Regions from separate parts of the Streptomyces chengmaiensis genome, predicted to be linked through region 1. Evidence: riboswitches for the same ligand, from Rfam matches in the RefSeq annotation. Region 1 holds a riboswitch; each other region holds the start of a gene.
The links. A riboswitch is a leader RNA that binds a small molecule or an ion and turns the genes downstream of it on or off. The one in region 1 is predicted to bind cobalamin.

Region 1 (6,696 bases):
GGGCCCGGACTCGGCCCGGCTCTCCGGCTGCGGCGGCCCGCAGGCCGCGCCGTCGTGGCCGGTCGCCGCCGCCCGGCGCATGGAGGAGGCGCACTCCGGGCGCTGCCCGTCGGCGCTCGACGCGAGAATCGTCACATCCGCGTCGAGCGCGGTCATGTCCCCGCGGCCGTCGTCGCAGGCGAACAGGTAGCGGCCCGACAGGGCGGTCGCCGTCTCGCTCGCACACAGCAGCGAGTCCAGTTCGCGCACCCAGGGCAGGACGTCGTACGCGCCGCGCCCGTCCAGACCGGTCAGCGGCGAGGCCACGATGTTGCGGACGCGTTCGTGGCGCGGTGCGGGCAGCAGGCCCGCCGCGTCGAGCAGGCGGGCCAACTCCCCGCCGCAGGCGGCGCCCAGGCCGCGCAGCTGGACGTTGCCGCGGGAGGTGAGGTCGAGCCGGGCGTCGCCGAGGCGCTCGGCGGCGGATGCGAGGACGTCCGCCTGCGCGGCGGTCAGCAGGCCCGCGGGGACGCGCACGCGGGCCAGCGCGCCGTCGTTCGCGGAGTGCAGCCGCAGCGCCCCCGGGCAGGCGTCGGCGCCGTCCCGCGGGGGCGGTTCATCCCCGTACGGGCGGTTGGCGGCGGAGGGAGCCGTGGGCATGGGCGCGAGCATACCGACCATCACACAAGCCGTATCCCCTGCTCAGCTGCCCGCACCCCTACTATGCTCGATGACGGGCCAGACGGCCCGTCATCGCCGTGGACGGCGCAAGGGGAGGAAGCCGGTGAGAGTCCGGCGCGGTCCCGCCACTGTGAGTCCGGCAGGAGCGTGAAGAGCGCACCTTCCGGATGAGCCAGGAACTCCCGCCGTCCCCACTGCCCGGGGCGCGGACCCCGAGGAAGGCCGGACGCCGGATGATCCTGCTTCTGTCGACGTCGGACACCGACCTGCTGAGCGCGCGTGCGGCGGGCGGCCCTGTGCCGTACCGGTTCGCGAACCCCGCACGGCTCCCGCTCGACGAGCTGCCCGCGCTGCTGGAGGGCGCGGACCTCGTCGTCGTACGACTCCTGGGCGGGCTGCGCGCCTGGCAGGAGGGGCTGGACGCGCTGCTCGCCGGGGACCTCCCGGTGGTGGTGCTCACCGGTGAACAGGCCCCGGACGCCGCCCTGATGGAGGCCTCCACCGTCCCGATCGGCATCGCGGCCGAGGCGCACGCCTATCTCGCGCACGGCGGTCCGGCGAATCTGGAGCAGCTGGCCCGGTTCCTGTCGGACACGGTGCTGCTCACCGGCCACGGCTTCGAACCGCCGGCGACCGCGCCCGCCTGGGGGCGGCTGGAGCGCACGGAGCGTGACGGCGTCGAGGGGCCGACCATCGCGGTGCTGTACTACCGGGCGCACCATATGAGCGGCAACACGGCTTTCGCAGACGTGCTCTGCGGGGCGATCGAGGACGCGGGGGGCCGCCCGCTGCCGCTGTACGTGGCATCGCTGCGCGCCCCCGAGCCCGAGTTCCTCGACGAACTGCGCACCGCGGATGCCGTGGTGACCACGGTGCTGGCGGCGGGCGGCACCAGGCCCGCCGAGGCGCAGGCGGGCGGTGACAACGAGGCTTGGGACGCGGGGGCGCTGGCGGCGCTGGATGTGCCGGTGCTCCAGGCACTGTGTCTGACCGGCTCGCGCGACGCCTGGGAGGAGAACGACGAGGGACTGTCCCCGCTCGACGCGGCGAGCCAGGTCGCGGTGCCGGAGTTCGACGGCCGCATCATCACCGTCCCGTTCTCCTTCAAGGAGATCGACGAGGACGGCCTGCCGGCCTATGTCGCGGACGCCGAGCGGGCCGCCCGCGTCGCCGGGATCGCGGTGCGCCACGCCAGGCTGCGTTATGTCCCCGCCGCCGAGAAGCGGATCGCGCTGGTGCTTTCCGCGTACCCCACCAAGCACTCCCGCATCGGCAACGCGGTCGGTCTGGACACCCCCGCCTCCGCGGTCGCGCTGCTGCGCCGGCTGCGGGCGGAGGGCTATGAGTTTGGCGCGGAGGAGGTGCCCGGCCTTGCCTCGGGCGACGGCGACGAGCTGATCCGCGCGCTGATCGAGGCGGGCGGCCATGACCAGGAGTGGCTGACCGAGGAGCAGCTGGCCCGCAACCCGGTCCGCATCCCCGCCGCCGACTACCGGCGCTGGTTCGACCGGCTCCCCGCGAAGCTGCGGGAGGCGGTGGAGGAGCACTGGGGGCCCGCGCCGGGCGAGATGTTCGTCGACCGGTCGCAGAACCCGGACGGCGACATCGTGCTGGCCGCGCTGCGCCGCGGCAATCTGCTGGTCCTCATCCAGCCGCCGCGCGGCTTCGGCGAGAACCCGATCGCGATCTACCACGATCCGGATCTGCCTCCGTCGCACCACTATCTGGCCGCCTACCGGTGGATCCAGGCCGCCCGCGAGGACGGGGGCTTCGGCGCGGACGCCATGATGCATCTGGGCAAGCACGGCAATCTGGAATGGCTGCCCGGCAAGAACGCGGGCCTGTCAGCCGCCTGCGCGCCCGACGCGGCGATCGGCGATCTGCCGCTGGTCTACCCGTTCCTGGTGAACGACCCGGGCGAGGGCACCCAGGCCAAGCGCCGGGTGCACGCCACGCTGGTGGACCATCTGGTGCCCCCGATGGCGCGCGCCGAGTCGTACGGCGACATCGCCCGGCTGGAGCAGCTGCTGGACGAGTACGCGGCGATCTCCTCGATGGACCCGGCCAAGCTGCCCGCGATCCGCGCCCAGATCTGGACGCTGATCCAGGCCGCGAAGCTGGACCACGACCTGGGGCTTCAGGACCGCCCGGACGACGACGGCTTCGACGACTTCCTGCTGCACGTCGACGGCTGGCTGTGCGAGGTCAAGGACGCGCAGATCCGCGACGGCCTGCATGTGCTGGGCGGCGCGCCGACCGGCCCCGAGCGGGTCAATCTGGTGCTCGCCGTCCTGCGCGCCCGGCAGATCTGGGGCGGCACGTCCGCGCTGCCGGGCCTGCGGGAGGCGCTGGGCCTGGACGAGTCGAAGGCGACCCGCACCGACGCGGACGCGGCGGAGGAGACGGCCCGCGCGCTCGTCGAGGCCATGGAGGCGGCGGACTGGGAACCGGCCGCCGTCGCGGCAGTGGCCGCGGACCACGGTGAACAGGTCGCCGCGGTGCTGGAGTTCGCGGCCCGCGAGGTCGTGCCCCGGCTGGCGGGCACGACCGCCGAGATCGACCATGCCGTACACGCGTTGAACGGCGGTTTCGTGCCCGCCGGCCCGTCCGGTTCGCCGCTGCGCGGTCTGGTCAATGTGCTGCCCACCGGACGCAACTTCTACTCGGTGGACCCCAAGGCCGTCCCCTCCCGGCTCGCCTGGGAGACCGGCCAGGCGCTGGCCGACTCGCTGCTGGAGCGCTACCGCTCCGACAACGGCGAGTGGCCCACGTCCGTCGGCCTCTCCCTGTGGGGCACCAGCGCCATGCGCACCGCGGGCGACGATGTGGCCGAGGCGCTGGCGCTGCTGGGCATCCGCCCGGTGTGGGACGACGCCTCCCGCCGGGTGACGGGCCTGGAACCGGTCCCCCTGGCGGAGCTGGGCCGTCCGCGCATCGACGTCACCCTGCGCATCAGCGGTTTCTTCCGGGACGCGTTCCCGCACACGATCGGACTGCTGGACGACGCGGTGCGGCTGGCCGCCTGGCTGGACGAGCCGGCCGAGAGCAACTTCGTCCGCGCGCACGCGCAGGCGGACCTCGCCGTCCACGGCGACGAACGCCGCGCCACCACCCGTATCTTCGGCTCCCGGCCGGGCACGTACGGCGCGGGCATCCTCCAGCTGATCGACAGCCGCGACTGGCGTACGGACGCCGATCTGGCCGAGGTATACACGGTCTGGGGCGGCTATGCCTACGGGCGCGAGCTGAACGGCCGTGCGGCGCGGGAGGAGATGGAGACCGCCTACCGGCGGATCGCGGTGGCCGCGAAGAACACGGACACGCGCGAGCACGACATCGCCGACTCCGACGACTACTTCCAGTACCACGGCGGAATGGTCGCCACGGTGCGGGCGCTGCGCGGCACGGCCCCCGAGGCGTACATCGGCGACTCCACCCGCCCGGAGACCGTCCGCACCCGCACCCTGGTCGAGGAGACCTCCCGGGTCTTCCGCGCCCGGGTGGTCAACCCGCGCTGGATCGAGGCGATGCGCCGCCACGGCTACAAGGGCGCCTTCGAACTCGCCGCCACCGTCGACTACCTCTTCGGCTACGACGCCACGACCGGCGTGGTCGCCGACTGGATGTACGACAAGCTCGCTCAGACGTACGTCCTGGACCCGGAGAACCGGGAGTTCCTGCAGCAGGCCAATCCATGGGCGCTGCACGGCATCGCGGAGCGTCTGCTGGAGGCGGAGTCCCGCGGCATGTGGGCCGAGCCCGACCCCGCGGTGCTTCAGGCCCTGCGGGAGGCGTATCTGGAGACGGAGGGCGATCTGGAGGGCGGCGAAGCCTGAGAGACCCGTCGCACCACGACGCCCGGCCGGGCGCATCGGCGCGGATCGGCCCGCGACCGCGGTCAGGCCCGGGCGGGTGGGCGCCCGCCCGGGCCGCTGCCGGAGGGCGCCGCCGGTCAGCCGGGCCGTCAGGGCGCGTGGCCGTCAAAGCGCGTGGCCGTCAAAGCGCGTGGCCGTCAGGCGACCGATCCGATGCGCCCCGTCGGTGTGTCCGGGCCGTCGTGGTGGATGGGGGTGTGGGCCCCGGTCAGGGAGACGCCCGAGCCGCCGCGGCGGTTCGCGACGATTTCGGCGGCGATGGACAGGGCCGTCTCCTCCGGGGTGCGGGCCCCCAGATCGAGGCCGATCGGGGAGCGCAGCCGGGCGAGTTCGAGGTCGGTGACGCCGACGTCCCGCAGCCGTTCGTTGCGGTCCTGGTGGGTACGGCGGGAGCCCATCGCGCCGACGTAGGCGACGGGGAGCCTGAGGGCCAGTCGCAGCAGCGGGACGTCGAACTTGGCGTCGTGGGTGAGGACGCACAGCACGGTGCGGGAGTCGACGTCGGTCGATTCGAGGTAGCGGTGCGGCCACTCGACTGCGATCTCGTCGGCCTCGGGGAAGCGGGCCGGCGTCGCGAAGACGGGGCGGGCGTCGCACACGGTGACGTGGTAGCCGAGGAACTTGCCCACACGCACCAGCGCGGACGCGAAGTCGATCGCGCCGAAGACGATCATCCGGGGGGCGGGGACGCTGGACTCCACGAGGAGGGTCAGGGGCTGTCCGCAGCGGCTGCCGTCCTCTCCGATCCCCACGGCGGCGGTGCGGCCGGCGTCGAGGAGGGCGGCGGCCTCGGCGGCCGCGGTGCGGTCCAGTTCGGGATGTCCGCCCAGGGAGCCTTCGCAGGCGCCGTCGGGTCGGACGAGCAGCGTGCGTCCCCGCAGTTCGGCCGGGCCCTCGACGATGCGGGCGAGCGCCGCCGCCTCCCCTCGGGCGGCGGCGGCCAGGGCGGCCGAGAACACCTCCCTGACGGGGGCGTCGACGGGTACCGGGGTGACGAGGATGTCGATGACGCCGCCGCAGGTCAGGCCGACGGCGAAGGCGTCCTCGTCGCTGTAGCCGAAGCGCTCGAGCACGGTCCGGCCGTCTTGGAGGGACTGTTGGCACAGCTCGTACACGGCGCCCTCCACACACCCGCCGGAGACCGAGCCGATCGCCGTGCCCTCGCTGTCGACGGCGAGCGCGGCGCCTGGCTGGCGGGGCGCGCTGCCGCCGACGGCCACGACGGTGGCGACGGCGAAGGCGCGTCCCTGCTCGACCCACCGGTGCAGCTCGTCGGCGATGTCCAGCATGTCGGTCTCCTAACGGGTGTGCGGAGGTGTGGCCCGTGGGACGGGCCGGGGTTACTTGACGCCCAGCCAGCCCTCGATCGGGTGGAGGCCGAAGTAGGCGAGGAAGACCGCGGCCAGCACCCACATCAGCCAGCCGATGTCGCGGACCTTGCCCTGGGCGGCCTTGATCAGCACATGGGCGATGACGCCCGCCGCGATGCCCGCGGTGATCGAGTAGGTGAAGGGCATCAGCACGGTGGTCAGGAAGACCGGGATCGAGGTCGCCGGGTCGTTCCAGTCGATGTGCTTGGCGTTGGTCAGCATCATCGAGCCGATCACGACCAGCGCCGCGGCCGCCACCTGGGACGGGATCACCTGGGCGAGCGGGGTGAAGAACAGGCAGAGCGTGAAGGCGAGGCCGGTGATCACGCTGGAGAAGCCCGTGCGGGCTCCGTCGCCGACGCCGGCGGTGGACTCGATGAACACCGTCTGGCCGGACGCGCCGGCGAGGCCGCCGATCGCGCCGCCCGCGCCGTCGACGGCGAGGGCGCGGTTCAGCCCGGGCATCTTGCCCTTGGAGTCGGCGAGGTTGGCCTGCTGGCCGATGCCGATGATGGTGCCCATGGCGTCGAAGAAGCCGGCCAGGACCAGGGTGAAGACGATGACGCCGACCGTGATGCCGCCGACGCTGCCGATGCCGCTGAAGGAGACCTCTCCGAAGAGTCCGAAGTCGGGGGTGGAGACGATGGAACCGGTGATCTCCGGGGCGTTCAGACCGCCCCAGGCTGCCTTGTCGAGGCCGGCGAGCTGATGGACGACGGCCGCGAACACGGTGCCGCCGACGATGCCGATGAGGATCGCGCCGGGAATCCTGCGGACCTGGAGGACGAAGA
Region 2 (6,696 bases), on a different contig from region 1:
GATGGGGCCGAAGTGGATGTGCTGCCAGTGGTCGGTGAAGACGGCGGTGATCAGGTCGAGGAGGGTGGACTCGTCGGCGGGCAGCGCCCAGACGTGCTCGACGCCGCCGCCTGGGGTCTCGACGACGGCGTACTCCGTGGCAGTCATGGCTGTTTCCTTCCTCAGCGGCTGTTTCCGGTGGTCCGGGCGGTCCTGCTGTTCCGCGTGGTCCCGCTGTCCAGGGTGGTTCGGTTCGCCCGGCTCGGGCGGCTGGTCAGGACGCAGTCGCCGCAGACGCCCGCGCCCGGCACGCGGTAGTAGAGGCAGCAGCTGCGGCGGCGGAAGGCGACGTTTCCGTCCGCGTCGGCGGTGAAGTCCCCGGCTCCGGCCAGCGGCTCCCGGCCGAGCAGGTCGCGTACGACTGCGAGGGCCGCCGCCCGGTCCGCCTCCGGGACACGGGCGAGCAGCACGCGCAGGGAGCCGATGAGGGCGGAGGCGGCGTTGCCGCGCAGGATGTGCGGGGAGACGCCGAACACGCGGTGGACCGCGTCGGCGAGGGGGCGGAGGTTGGCCTCGGCCACGGTGCGGTGCACGGCGTCGGCCGGGCCGTCCGCGGCGGCGTCCGGCAGCTCCCGCGGCACGGGCAGCCAGAGCTCGACCGGTCCCGACGCGCCCGGCCGCCACCACAGCGTCCGGGGATGCAGATCGGGCACGCGTCCGCCGACGGCGGCCGTCGCGAGGGCGATCGACCACAGCCGGGAGGCGGTGCCCAGCTGCACCGTGGAGGCGGCGACGCGCGGCTGGTCGACGCCCATGCGCCCGCGCACCGTCTCCGTGTAGGCGGTGAGCGCGCCGTCCTCGTACAGCTCCGTCATCGGGCGGAAGCCCGCGGCGTCCGCGTCCGGCAGATCGCCGCAGTGGACGGCGAAGTACGGTCCCACGGCGCTGATCCGCTCCAGACGGCCGGCCAGGCCGAGGGCGGCGGTGTGCGCGGTGTGCGCGGTGTTCCTCACCATGTCCGTACCTCCCGGGTCAGCTCCTGGAAGGACCGCGTCCGTACGGTCCTGCCGCGCCCGCGCACCGTCAGCGTCCCGTCGGAGCCCGCGGTGACGAGGGTGTCGCCGTCCCCTGTGGCCAGGTCCTCCCGTGCCAGGGCTCTCTCCAGCAGCGGGCGCAGCGCGGGCGGGGCGTCCATGGCCACGGTCGCCCGCGCGGGGCGGCGCAGCCCGAAGCTGCCCGAGGCGGCGTCGAAGGCCAGATGTTCGGCGTCAAAGGCCGCGGCGACCGCCCCGCGGGCGATGAGATCCTCGGGTGCGCCCGCGTGCACCCTCAAGGAGCGGTCGACCAGCCAGACGGCGTCGGCGACGCGCAGCGCCAGCTCCAGATCGTGGGTGCTGACCACCACCGTCAGGCCCCTGCTGCGGGCCAGGTCGCGCAGCAGCACGGTCAGCGCCACCCGTGACGGCACATCGAGGAACGCGGTCGGCTCGTCCAGCAGCACGGCCGCCGGCTCCTGGGCGAGGGCGCGTGCGGTGAGCACCCGCTGGCGCTCTCCGTCGGAGAGTTCGGCGGCGGGCCGGTCCGCGAGATGCCCGGCGGCCACCGCGTCCAGGGCCCACTCCACGGCCGTGTGATCGGCGTCGGAGAGGCGTCCGGTGAACCCGGTGTGCGGATGGCGGCCCAGGGCGACCAGTTCGCGGGCGGACAGCAGTCCCGCGTCCACCCGGTCGGTCAGTACGACCGCGAGACGCCGGGCGAGCGCCGCGGGCGACTGGCCGGCGATGTCGAGGCCGCCGATGCGCACGGACCCGGCCAGCGGCGGCTGCAGCCCGCACAGGGTGCGCAACAGGGTGGACTTGCCCGCGCCGTTGGGACCGAGGAGCACGGTCAGCTCTCCGGCGCGCGCGGTCAGGTCCAGCTCGCGGAGCACGGCCCGCTCCCGCCGCCGCCGGGACGCCCGGCGCATGCGGTAGCCGACGGTGAGCCCGCGGGTGCTGATCCCCTCCGTGCCGGTCGTGTCCGTCGTGACCATGGCGGCGGTCGTGTCCATGGTGCGGGTCCAGTCCGTGGTGCGGGTCGTGTCCGTGGTGCGGGTCGTGTCCGTGGCGCCGGTCGTGTCCGTGGTGCGGGTCCTGTCCGTGGCGCCGGTCGTGTCCGTGGTGCGGGTCCTGTTCGTGGTGCCGGTCGTGCCGGTCGCGGCGGAAGCGTCCTCGGCCGCTGTCTCCACGAGTTCCGTCATGGCGTCACTCCTTGCAGTCCGCGGCGGCTGCGCACCAGGAAGGCGATGACGACGGGCGCGCCGAACAGTGAGGTGATCGCGTTCAGCGGCAGCACCGCGTCCATGCCCGGCGGCCGGCTGAGCAGCGCGCACGCCAGCGCCAGAAACGCGCCCGCGAGCATCGCCGCCGGGATGAGCGCCCGGTGGTCGGAGGTACCCAGGGCGACCCGGGTCAGATGCGGCACCGCGAGCCCGAGGAAGGCCACCGGACCGCAGAACGCGGTGGCGGCCCCGGCGAGCAGCGAGGTGCCGAGCAGGGCGAGGTCCCTGGTGCGCCGGACGTTGAGGCCCATGGTGCGGGCGTAGTCCTCGCCGAGCAGCAGCGCGTTGAGCCGCTTGGCCGTCAGCAGTGCGGTCAGCAGCCCCGCTCCGATCACGGGCAGCATCACCGCGAGGTCGGGCCAGGTCGTGGCGGAGAAGCTGCCCAGACCCCAGATGACGAACTGCTGGGCGCGCTCCGGCCTGGCGTACACCAGCGCCACGCTCACCAGCGCGGTCGCGGCCGAGCCGATCATCACGCCGATGACCAGCAGGGTGACCGCCGACCGCACCCAGCGCGACAGCGTGAGCACCAGCGCCAGCACACAGGCCGCGCCGAGGGCGGCCGCGATGATGACGCCGATGCGGCCGAGCCCGGCCAGATCGCCGGTGAAGCTTCCGGCGACGCCGCCGGTGGTGACGACCACCGCCGCGACGCCCATGCTTGCCCCGCTGCTCACACCGAGGGAGAACGGGTCGGCGAGGGCGTTGCGGAACAGCGTCTGCATCTGCACTCCGGCCACGGCCAGCGCCGCGCCGACGGCGACGGCGGTCAGCGCGCGCGGCAGCCGCACCTCGTGGACGATGACGGTCCATCGTGGATCGGCCCCGTCGTCCCCGAACAGCACGCGCACCACCTCCCCGACCGGGACGTGGTACGAGCCGACGGCGATCGTCAGCACGAACAGCGCGGCCGTGCCCGCGGCCAGCGCGCCGACGGCGAGAAGCCGCCGCCGCGCGGGCCCGCGGGCCGGTTCGGGGACCGGCTCGCGGGCGGTCGGCGATGTGTCGGTGACGGCCGTCACGCCCTGGGCACCTTCTGGTGGAAGGCAAAGGTGTGGCCGGCCGCCTCCTCCGGGTGCAGGATCGCGAAGAGGTCCGCGAGCACCAGGTCGGGCCGGAGCACCCCGCGTTCGAAGTAGTCGTTGCCGCCCTCTGGGCCGAGGGCCTTGGTGTTCGTCCAGATCTCGCCGTCCTTGACGGCCGCCAGCTCGCCGTAGCGGCGGTCCGCCTTGACCGCGTCGGCGGAGGACGTCCACTGCTCGCCCGTCAGCCAGATCTTCGCGTCGCCGCCCTTGGCGTACACGGCCTCGAAGCCGAGCTGAAGGTTGCCGGCGCTTCTGTCGCCCGCCCAGGGGTACGTGCCGCCTGCGTCCTTGATGAGCCGGCCGAGGTAGCTGCCGCCGGGGGCCATGCTCCACTGGCCCTGGTACATGGTGCCGGGCAGCACCTTCACCGGCTCGCTCTTCTCCGCGGCCTTGGCGGCCCTGGCGGCGACCTTGCCGTAGTCCGACTCGATGGTGTCGAACAGTTCGCCCGCCCGCTTCTCGGCCCCGGTCAGCGCGGCCACCGCCTTGACCCACTCGGCCCGGCCCAGCGGACTGGGCTCCAGCCACTCGGCGTTGGCGACGACCGCGATGCCCGCCTGGCGCAGCTTCGGGTACTGCGGGTCGTCGGCGCCGCCGGTCATCAGCACATCGGGCTTGGCCGCGATGACCTTCTCCGCGTCGATGCTGTTGTCGGCCGCGTACACCGCGACCTCGCCGGACCTCACCCGCTCACGCACCTCGGGCGAGCTGATGTAGGCGCTGTTGCCGACGCCGGTCAGCACATCGAGTGTGCCGGTCTCGGTCAGCAGCGGCAGATGCGTGGTGGACGCCGAGTAGAGGCTCTTGACCGGTGTGGTGATCTGTGGCGCCTCTGCCAGCTCGCCGGTCAGCTTCGGCTTGGGGGCTCCGCACCTGACCAGGACGTACGTCTCCGGCTTGCCCTTGGGGAAGGGTTCCTTGACGGTGAGGACCTGATAGCTCTTCGCATAGCGCAGGGTGAAGTTCCGGGCGTGCTCCACCCGGGACTTGACGGGGAAGTAGTCCTTGGCGGGGTCGAAGTCCGCGATGCAGCCGTCGCCGCCGCTCTCGGCGGCCTTGGTGTCCGCGGCGGGCGGTGCGGAGTCGCCGCCGCAGGCGGTGAGCGCGAGGCTCAGCGCGAGCAGCGACGCGGTGGCGGCGGCGGTCGTGGCGGTTGTGGCGGTCGAGCGGCGCGCGGGCATGCGCCTGCGCAGCAGGGAAACGGGCACGATGGCTCCTGGCGTGCGAAAGGGAAACGCCTGACGGCGTGGGGAAGAAGACGTCCGGTGCCGGGAGCCGCTCAGCAGCGGCCCGGGGTCGGCACGGCAGGCTGCACGGAGGAGCTGTCACAGATACGCGGGCACACGGGTGCCACCGTCCTCTCTCGGGGAGATCCGCCCCGGAACGTCGAGGTGCGACGGCGTGAGTCTCCTGACTCGGGATCGACGCTTCCCCGGCCTTCCCACCCTTCAGCAGGCGGTGGCCATGGCGGAGTCGCTCCCCCTACACAGTGGCGGTACCGTGCCGGAATCTCACCGGCTTCCTCGTCCGCCGTCGCGTTGTCGTCAGGAAGCATCTCAGAGGGGGGCGGGGTGTGCCAGGGCCTGGCTCACCCCGCACTACTGTGCGCCCCCGCCCCCGCGCCCGCGCTCCCCTCGGGCCGTCGACCGGACCGCCTGCGCCGCCGTACGGCCGCGGTTCCGGCGACGGCCAGCAGCACCGCGAAGGCCGCGGCGGCGGTTCCGGGCCCGGCGGCGTCCACGGCGTCCGCGATGGCGCGCTGGACGGCTCCGGCCGCGTCGATGACCGGGTCCTGGGCAGCCGGGTCGTTCTGCACCCGGATCTCGTACCAGCCGTAGTACGCCACATACGCGCCGATGAGCAGCAGCAGTACGCCGCCGATGCGGGGCGCGAGCCGACCGAGGGCGCGCAGCCGGCCGACGGCGGCGCTGCGGGTGAGGGCGACGGTCAGCGAGGCCGCGCCGACGATGATGCCCATACCGGCGGCGTACGCGGCGAACAGCGCGATCCCCTCGCCGGTCGAGCCGCTGCGGAAGGCGGAGACGACGATGGCGAGGAACGGCGCGATGGTGCAGCCCAGCGAGGCGGTGGCGTACGCCATCCCGAACAGCGCCATCGAAGGAACCGAGCGGGTCACGGACGGAGCGCGCCGCACCTTGGGGGCGAGGGCCGGCAGTTGGCGTCCGGCGGCCAGCCACGCCCCGGCGGCCGCCATCAGCGCGCCGAAGCCGATGGTGAACCACGGGAGCTGCTCCTGCACCCGGCCGGCGACGGGCAGGATCGCCAGCCCGAAGACGCCGAAGAGGGCGGCGAATCCGGCGGTGATCGCGGCGGTGGCGGTCAGCGCCCGGCCGACGGCCGCCGTACGGCCGGGGGAGTCGTCACCGAGGACGAGGAGGGAGAGGTACGCCGGAAGCAGGGCGAAGCCGCACGGGTTGACCGCGGCGAGCATTCCGGCGCTGAGGGCGAGGGCGAGAGGGAGGTCGGCCATGGCGGTGGTCGCGGGGGTCCTGTGCGCGCTGTCCGGCGCTCAGCCGACGAGCTTCCCGACCTTCTCGGCCAGGCCCTTGCCGCCGGGCAGCACCCCGCTGTAGGTCTCCTTGCCGTCCTTGTCGAGGATGACGTACACGCTCTGCTGGGTCACCTTGAAGCGCTTCCACACCTCGCCCGCCTCGTCGGAGACATGCGGGAACGTCCCGGACCGGGTCTGTGCGACGAAGTCGCGCATGGAGTCGTTCCGGTCGAGCCCGGCGACGCCGACGACGTTCGCCCTGCCGGAGAAGTCGGCGGCCACCTTCGCGGTCTCGGCGGCCTGCGCGCGGCACTTGGGGCACCAGGGGGCCCAGAACCACAGCACGGTCGGCTTTCCGGCGAGCGTCGCGCCGTCGAAGTCCTTTCCGTCGACCGTCTTTCCGGTGAAGCGCAGCACCTCGGGCGTCCCGGTCGTCGCGGGTGCTTCCTCCGGCGGCGCGGTCGCCTCGGAGGGCGGGGTCTGGGAGGGCGTGCTCGCGGCCGCGGCGTCCTGGGAGTCCTGGGAGTCCCCGGGCGCCTCGGAACCGCCGCCCGAACCGCATCCGCTGAGCAGGGCTGCGGACAGCAGAACGGCGAGGAGGGTACGGGCACGGGCGCGCATGTCGGCTCCTGTGGGTCGGGTGACGTCCTGAGACTAGAGCGGACGCGCTTCCCGCGGGCCCCGGCAACTCTTACGGTTCGGTGACGTCACCGTGTGCCGGGGCGTCGGCGCGCCGGGGCGCCGGGGCCCTGGGGGCCGCGTAGAGGTCCCGCTCCCTGGTCTCCGGCAGCAGCCACACG
Region 3 (6,696 bases), on a different contig from region 1:
CCAGGCAGGCAGCGGGCCATGACGCTCGGCCAGATCGCAGGACGCCTCGTACGCGGCGAGCATGATCCGCTCGGCGACCTTCGTGGAGAGCGCCTTGGCCTCGGCGGAGTCGAAGGGCAGCCGCAGCTTGAAGAACACGTCCTGCAGGCCCATCGCGCCCAGGCCCACCGGCCGCCAGCGGGCGTTGGAGCGGCCCGCCTGCTCGGTCGGGTAGAAGTTGATGTCGACGACCCGGTCGAGGAAGGTCACGGCGGTGCGGACGGTGTTGTCCAGCCGCTCCCAGTCGATCTCCCCGGCAGGGGTGACGAACGCGCCCAGGTTGACGGAGCCCAGATTGCAGACCGCCGTCTCCCCGTCGTCCGTGACCTCAAGGATCTCGGTGCACAGATTCGAGGAGTGGACGACCCTGCCGGGCTCCGCGGTCTGGTTGGCGGTGCGGTTGGCCGCATCCTTGAACGTCATCCAGCCGTTGCCGGTCTGCGCCAGGGTGCGCATCATCCGGCCGTACAGCTCCCGCGCCGGAATAGTCTTCCGGGCCAGACCGGCCGCCTCCGCCTTGAGGTAGGCGGCGTCGAAGCCATCGCCCCACAGGTCGACCAGCTCCGGCACGTCGGCGGGGGAGAACAGAGACCAGTCGGCGTCGGCGGCGACCCGGCGCATGAACTCGTCCGGGATCCAGTGCGCCAGATTGAGGTTGTGGGTGCGCCGGGCCTCCTCGCCCGTGTTGTCACGCAGTTCGAGGAACTCCTCGATGTCCGCGTGCCAGGTCTCCAGATAGACGCAGGCAGCGCCCTTGCGGCGGCCGCCCTGGTTGACGGCGGCGACCGAGGAGTCCAGCGTCCGCAGGAAAGGGACGATGCCGTTGGAGTGGCCGTTGGTGCCGCGGATCAGCGAGCCGCGGGAGCGGATGCGTGAGTACGACAGACCGATGCCGCCCGCGTGCTTCGACAGCCGCGCCACCTGGTGGTAGCGGTCGTAGATCGAGTCGAGCTCGTCCAGCGGGGAGTCCAGCAGATAGCAGGAGGACATCTGCGGATGGCGGGTGCCGGAGTTGAACAGCGTGGGGGAGGACGGCAGATAGTCGAGCCGGTTCATCAGCCCGTAAAGCGCGGCTACCTCCTCCAGGGCGCGGATCGAGTCGTCCTCGGCCAGCCCGGCGGCCACGCGCAGCATGAAGTGCTGCGGGGTCTCGATGACATTGCGGGTGATCGGGTGGCGCAGCAGATAGCGGCTGTGGAGGGTGCGCAGACCGAAGTAGCCGAAGCGGTCGTCGGCGCCCTGGGCGAGCGCCTGGTCGACGAGCGAGTCCAGCCGTGCAGAGTGCAGCCGGGCGAACTCCGCGGTCCGGTCGGCGATCAGGCCCTCGCGGCAGCCCACGGCGATGGACGCGGAGAACGAGACCGCCCCCTCACCGGCCGCCTCCTCGGCGATGGTCCGGGTGAGGAGCCGGGCGGCGAGCCGGGAGTACGCGGGGTCCTCGGAGATCAGCCCCGCGGCGGCCTCGGTGGCCAGCGAACGCAACTCGGCCTCGTCCGAACCGGCGTGCCGGCCGCGCAGTGCGGCGGCGGCGACCCGGCCCGGGTCGGTGTCGGGCAGATCGGCGGTGAGGTCGGTCAGGGTCCGCAGCAGCGCGGTCCCGGGGCCGTCGCCCACCCGCTCGGAGATGCCTGAAGCCGGATCGGCTGGCGCGATGGTCACGTGGTGCTCTCCCTCGCTCGGCTCTGGGCCGGCGGGGGAACGGGGCACGGGCGCGCACGCCGTCGCATGGGCGGCCGCGCGTCGTCCACCGGCCCAATTCCGCGAGGCCCGGACGTCTCTGGCGTCCGGTTCGGTCGAGCCGGACGCGCTGCCGGCAGGTCCTCGGACTGGCCTGTGGATGCGACAAAGCGCACCACGGCACACCGTTGCGGGACAGTTCCGGATTCGCACCGGATTCCCCTGGGCGGCAGCGAGGATGAGCATACATGTGGGGGCGGTGTGATGCGGACGGCCCTACATGTTGTGTCGGCCCGGCCTCTTCCTGTCACTGGGGCTCCGCCCCAGACCCCGTTTTCTCGGGGGCTCCGCCCCCGAACCCCCGCGCCTCAATCGCCGGCGGGGCTGGGTTTCTGGTCCCCGCGCCTCAAGCGCGGGCGGGGCTGGGTTTCTGGTCCTCGCGCCTCAAGCGCGGGTGGCTGGACGTCTGGTTCTTGCGCCTGAAGCGTCGGCGGGGTTGGGTTTCTGGTCCTTGCGCCTGAAGCGTCGGTGGGGCTGGGTTTCTGGTCCTTGGGCCTCAAGCGCTGGCGGGGCTGGGTTTCTGGTCCTTGGGCCTCAAGCGCTGGCGGGGCTGGGACTTGGCGTAGCCAGCCAAGCCCGCTGGGGCACCCCGGACGGAGTCCGGGGAGGTGCCTGGGGAAGGTCGAGGACACGGCCGAAGGCCGTGCCTGGGGGTCTGGGGGCCCGCCCCCGGTTATGGGAGGGGAAGGGCCCCCGCAGGCGCAAGCGCCTCAGCCGGCCGCGTCCGCGCCCACCTTCGGCAGCTCCCGCCGCCGCTCCCCGGGCTCCCCCGCGTCCGCCGTGTAGTCCGACGGCCTGGTCTCGTCCACGCCCTCCGGCGCCTTCAACGCCCGCATGACGAAGGTCAGCACCACCGTCACGATGACGTTCAGCACAAACGCCGTGAGGCCGATGTAGCCGATCTCACCGATTCCGGGGATCGCGGCCGACGAGCCGCCGAAGTGCTTCTGCGTTGGGCTGGCCACGCCGTACGCCGCCGCCGTGCCGTAGATCATGCCGACCGCCCAGCCTCCGAGCAGCGCCCAGCGGTGGAACCAGCGGGTGAACAGGCCGCCCACCAGCGCGGGGAAGGTCTGCAGGATCCAGATGCCGCCCAGCAGCTGGAAGTTGATGGCGACCGTCTTGTCCATGGTCAGCACGAACGCCAGTGCGCCGACCTTCACCAGCAGCGACACCAGCTTGGAGACCTTGGTCTCCTGCTCCGGGGTGGCGTCGGGCCGGATGAAGTCCTTGTAGATGTTGCGGGTGAACAGGTTCGCCGCGGCGATCGACATGATCGCCGCCGGCACCAGCGCGCCGATGCCGATGGCGGCGAAGGCCACGCCCGCGAACCAGTCGGGGAACATGTTCTCGAAGAGCTGGGGGATAGCCAGCTGGCCGTTGCTCACCGTCACCCCGGCGGCGAGCGCCATGAAGCCGAGCAGCGCGAGCATGCCCAGCATCAGCGAGTACAGGGGCAGGATCGTGGTGTTGCGCCGGATGACGTTGCGGCTGCGCGAGGACAGCGTCGCGGTGATGGAGTGCGGATACATGAAGAGCGCGAGCGCTGAGCCGAAGGCCAGGGTCGCGTAGCCCCAGTGGGCCGAGTCGCCCGGGATCAGCGAGCCGCGTGGCTTGTCGGTGGCCGGGTTGATCTGCTCGTACGCCGCGCCCGCCTTGGCGAAGATGTCGTCGAAGCCGCCGAGCCTGATCGGGATGTAGATGATCGCTACCGCGATGACGATGTAGATCAGCGTGTCCTTGACGAACGCGATCAGCGCGGGGGCGCGCAGCCCGGAGGAGTAGGTGTAGGCCGCGAGCACTCCGAAGGCGATCAGCAGCGGCAGGTCCTTGACGAACCAGTTGGTGTGCTCGCTGCCGCCGACGCCCATGACGTCCAGCACGGCCTGGATGCCTACCAGTTGGAGCGCGATGTACGGCATCGTCGCCAGGATGCCGGTGAGCGCCACCGCCAGGGAGAGCCCCTTGGAGCCCCAGCGTCCGCGGACGAAGTCGGAGGTGGTGACATAGCCGTGCCGGTGGGAGACCGACCACAGCCGCGGCAGGAAGGTGAAGATCAGCGGATAGACGAGAATGGTGTACGGGACGGCGAAGAAGCCCGCCGCTCCGGCCGCGTAGATGGCTGCCGGGACGGCCACGAAGGTGTAGGCCGTATAGAGGTCGCCGCCGAGCAGGAACCAGGTGATCCAGGTGCCGAACGAACGCCCGCCCAGGCCCCATTCGTCGAGGCTGTGCTCGTTCTCGGCCTTGCGCCAGCGCGCGGCCAGGAAGCCCATGACCGTGACGGCGACGAAGAAGAGGAGGAAGACGGCGAGTGCGACGCCGTTCACGCCGTCCTTCACAGGTCCCCGCCCTCCTTCCGGGCGGAGGCGGCGCGGGCGCTTTTGGCCCGGGCGCGCTGGTCACGCTGGAACAGCCGGTACGCGACCATGGTGAGCCCGGTCGAGACGACCACCCAGAGCATCTGGTACCAGTAGAAGAACGGCATCCCCGCGAACTTCGGTTCGACCCTGGCGTAGGAGCTCACCCAGAGCATCGCGACGAACGGTGCGATGAGACAGAGGGCGACGACGACCCGTAAAGGTGTCACCACGGGCCGCTGACGATCCGTCGCTTGCGTCGCTTCCGTCGGTTCCGGCGCTTGTGACGCCTTGGGCACTTCTGACATGCGGCGAACTCCGTCCCCTTGCCGAACGCCTGTGTAATGCGCACGAAATCTAGGGGAGGGCTGCCCGCCGCGACACCCCCTGTCCGGATAACGGATCTATTCCGTCACGTCGGTTGAACGACGGGAGGCTATTCGGCGGGACGCTGGAGCCGGGCGACGAACTTGTAGCGGTCGCCGCGGTAGACGGAGCGCACCCACTCCACCGGCTCGCCCTGGGTGTCGATGGAGTGCCGGGACAGCATCAGCATCGGCAGCCCGACGTCCGTGCCCAGCAGCCCGGCCTCACGCGGGGTGGCCAGTGAGGTCTCGATGGTCTCCTCGGCCTCGGCGAGCCGCACGTCGTACACCTCCGCCAGAGCGGTGTAGAGGGAGGTGTACTTCATCAGATTGCGGCGCAGGGCGGGGAAGCGCTTCGCGGACAGATGCGTCGTCTCGATGGCCATGGGCTCGCCGCTCGCGAGCCGCAGCCGCTCGATGCGCAGCACCCGGCCGCCCGTGGGGATGTCGAGCAGCCCGGCCAGGGTGTCGTCGGCGGTGACATAGCCGATGTCGAGCAACTGGGAGGTCGGCTCCAGGCCCTGGGCGCGCATGTCCTCCGTGTACGAGGTGAGCTGCAGGGCCTGGGACACCTTGGGTTTGGCGACGAAGGTGCCCTTGCCCTGGATGCGCTCCAGGCGGCCTTCGACGACGAGTTCCTGCAGTGCCTGGCGCACGGTGGTGCGGGAGGTGTCGAACTCCGCCGCGAGCGTCCGCTCCGGCGGCACCGGGGTGCCGGGCGGCATGGTCTCGGTCATCTCGAGGAGATGCCGCTTGAGGCCGTAGTACTTGGGCACGCGCGCGGTGCGGGCCTGGTTGCCGTTCTCGGTCTCGGTGCCGCTCCCGTCTGTGGTCATGGCCCGCCTCTCCGCCTTCTGCCCTGCTGCCGTCACCGGCACCTCCGTCTGTTGCGGCTCACATGGTGGCACGGCCCGATCACAGGTCGTCGACCTCCTTCAGGTGTCGGTCCGGTAACGGACGTGACAGCCCTTCTTATACACCCTTGACACCCCTAAAGGTCTAGGCCAAGCTCCCGGTACTGGTCTAAACCATTAAAGACCAGATCCCGGCCCCAGGGCAGACTCCGATGCGCGACCTCAAGTTCTGCGCGACTCCCGGGTGGTGGGGGGGTAACTCTTGCATCCCTTGAGGAGGGTGGCGTGAAGCGTAAGCTCATGGCTGCGGTGGGTGTGGCTGCGATGACCGCGTCGATCGCGGCATGCGGCTCCGACAGCACCGAGGCCGCGAAGGACCCCAAGGACCGCGACGAGACGCTGACCGTCTGGCTGATGGTCGATGCGCAGTCCACCTGGCCCGAGCTGGTCAAGGATGTCAACGCCCAGTTCAACGCCAAGTACCCCGAGGTCAAGGTCAACGTCCAGTACCAGCAGTGGGGCGACAAGACCAAGAAGCTGGACGCCGCCCTCGCCGGTGACAAGTTCCCCGACGTCGTCGAGCTCGGCAACACCGAGACGATGACATACATCCTCAACGGCGCCCTGGGCGAGATCGACGAGAAGAAGTACGAGAACTCCGACACCTGGATCAAGGGTCTCAAGGACACCTGCTCCTTCGAAGGCAAGCTCTACTGCGTTCCTTACTACGCGGGCGCCCGTGTCGCGATCTACAGCAAGGACATGTTCAAGGCCGGCGCCGGCTCGGACGCGCTGCCGGCCACCGAGGCCGAGCTGACCGCCGCCCTCGACAAGGTCCAGCAGAAGTACGGCCAGGACAAGGCCTTCTCGCCGCTCTATCTGCCCGGCCGCTACTGGTACGCCGCCATGTCCTACGTCGCCGCGTACGGCGGCCAGATCGCCGAGTACGACGAGGGCGGCAAGAAGTGGAAGGCCACCCTCTCCACGCCCGAGGCGCAGCAGGGCATCAAGCACTTCGTCGACCTGGTCAACAAGTACAACCACGGCGACAAGACGAAGGACGAGCAGGACCACGCCAACGTCATGGCCAACGAGAAGACCGCTCTTCTCTACGGAAACGGCTGGGAGGCCGGCAGCGTCGTCGACCCGGCCGCCAACGGCAACGAGAAGCTCAAGGACAAGATCGGCACCGCGGGCATGCCCGGCCCGAACGGCAAGGCGCTGCCGTCCTTCATCGGCGGCTCCGACCTCGCCACCATCTCCAAGTCCAAGGTCCAGGACCTGGGTCAGGAGTGGATCTCGTTGTTCACCAGTGAGAAGTCCCAGGCCGTCCTCGCCTCC

Region 2: linked by a shared signal. The riboswitch ahead of QCN29_RS19415 (ABC transporter substrate-binding protein) and the one ahead of cobN (cobaltochelatase subunit CobN) in region 1 are both predicted to bind cobalamin.
Region 3: linked by a shared signal. The riboswitch ahead of QCN29_RS01690 (ribonucleoside-diphosphate reductase subunit alpha) and the one ahead of cobN (cobaltochelatase subunit CobN) in region 1 are both predicted to bind cobalamin.

The regions. Positions count from the first base shown of each region.
Region 1 covers NZ_JARWBG010000056.1:34,089-40,784, reverse strand. Annotated here, with positions in the region: partial or broken gene QCN29_RS30890 (cobalamin biosynthesis protein CobG) at 1-660, opposite strand, end outside; cobalamin riboswitch at 706-864, shown strand; gene cobN (cobaltochelatase subunit CobN) at 894-4,496, shown strand; gene QCN29_RS30880 (XdhC family protein) at 4,673-5,824, opposite strand; gene QCN29_RS30875 (NCS2 family permease) at 5,876-6,696, opposite strand, start outside.
Region 2 covers NZ_JARWBG010000022.1:59,656-66,351, reverse strand. Annotated here, with positions in the region: gene QCN29_RS19435 (DUF7676 family protein) at 1-147, opposite strand, end outside; gene QCN29_RS19430 ((2Fe-2S)-binding protein) at 162-995, opposite strand; gene QCN29_RS19425 (ABC transporter ATP-binding protein) at 989-2,011, opposite strand; gene QCN29_RS19420 (FecCD family ABC transporter permease) at 2,215-3,321, opposite strand; gene QCN29_RS19415 (ABC transporter substrate-binding protein) at 3,318-4,592, opposite strand; cobalamin riboswitch at 4,773-4,948, opposite strand; gene QCN29_RS19410 (cytochrome c biogenesis CcdA family protein) at 4,973-5,875, opposite strand; gene QCN29_RS19405 (redoxin domain-containing protein) at 5,915-6,517, opposite strand; gene QCN29_RS19400 (MFS transporter) at 6,588-6,696, opposite strand, start outside.
Region 3 covers NZ_JARWBG010000001.1:379,941-386,636, reverse strand. Annotated here, with positions in the region: gene QCN29_RS01690 (ribonucleoside-diphosphate reductase subunit alpha) at 1-1,698, opposite strand, end outside; cobalamin riboswitch at 1,835-1,962, opposite strand; gene mctP (monocarboxylate uptake permease MctP) at 2,487-4,118, opposite strand; gene QCN29_RS01680 (DUF3311 domain-containing protein) at 4,115-4,444, opposite strand; gene QCN29_RS01675 (GntR family transcriptional regulator) at 4,573-5,337, opposite strand; gene QCN29_RS01670 (sugar ABC transporter substrate-binding protein) at 5,641-6,696, shown strand, end outside.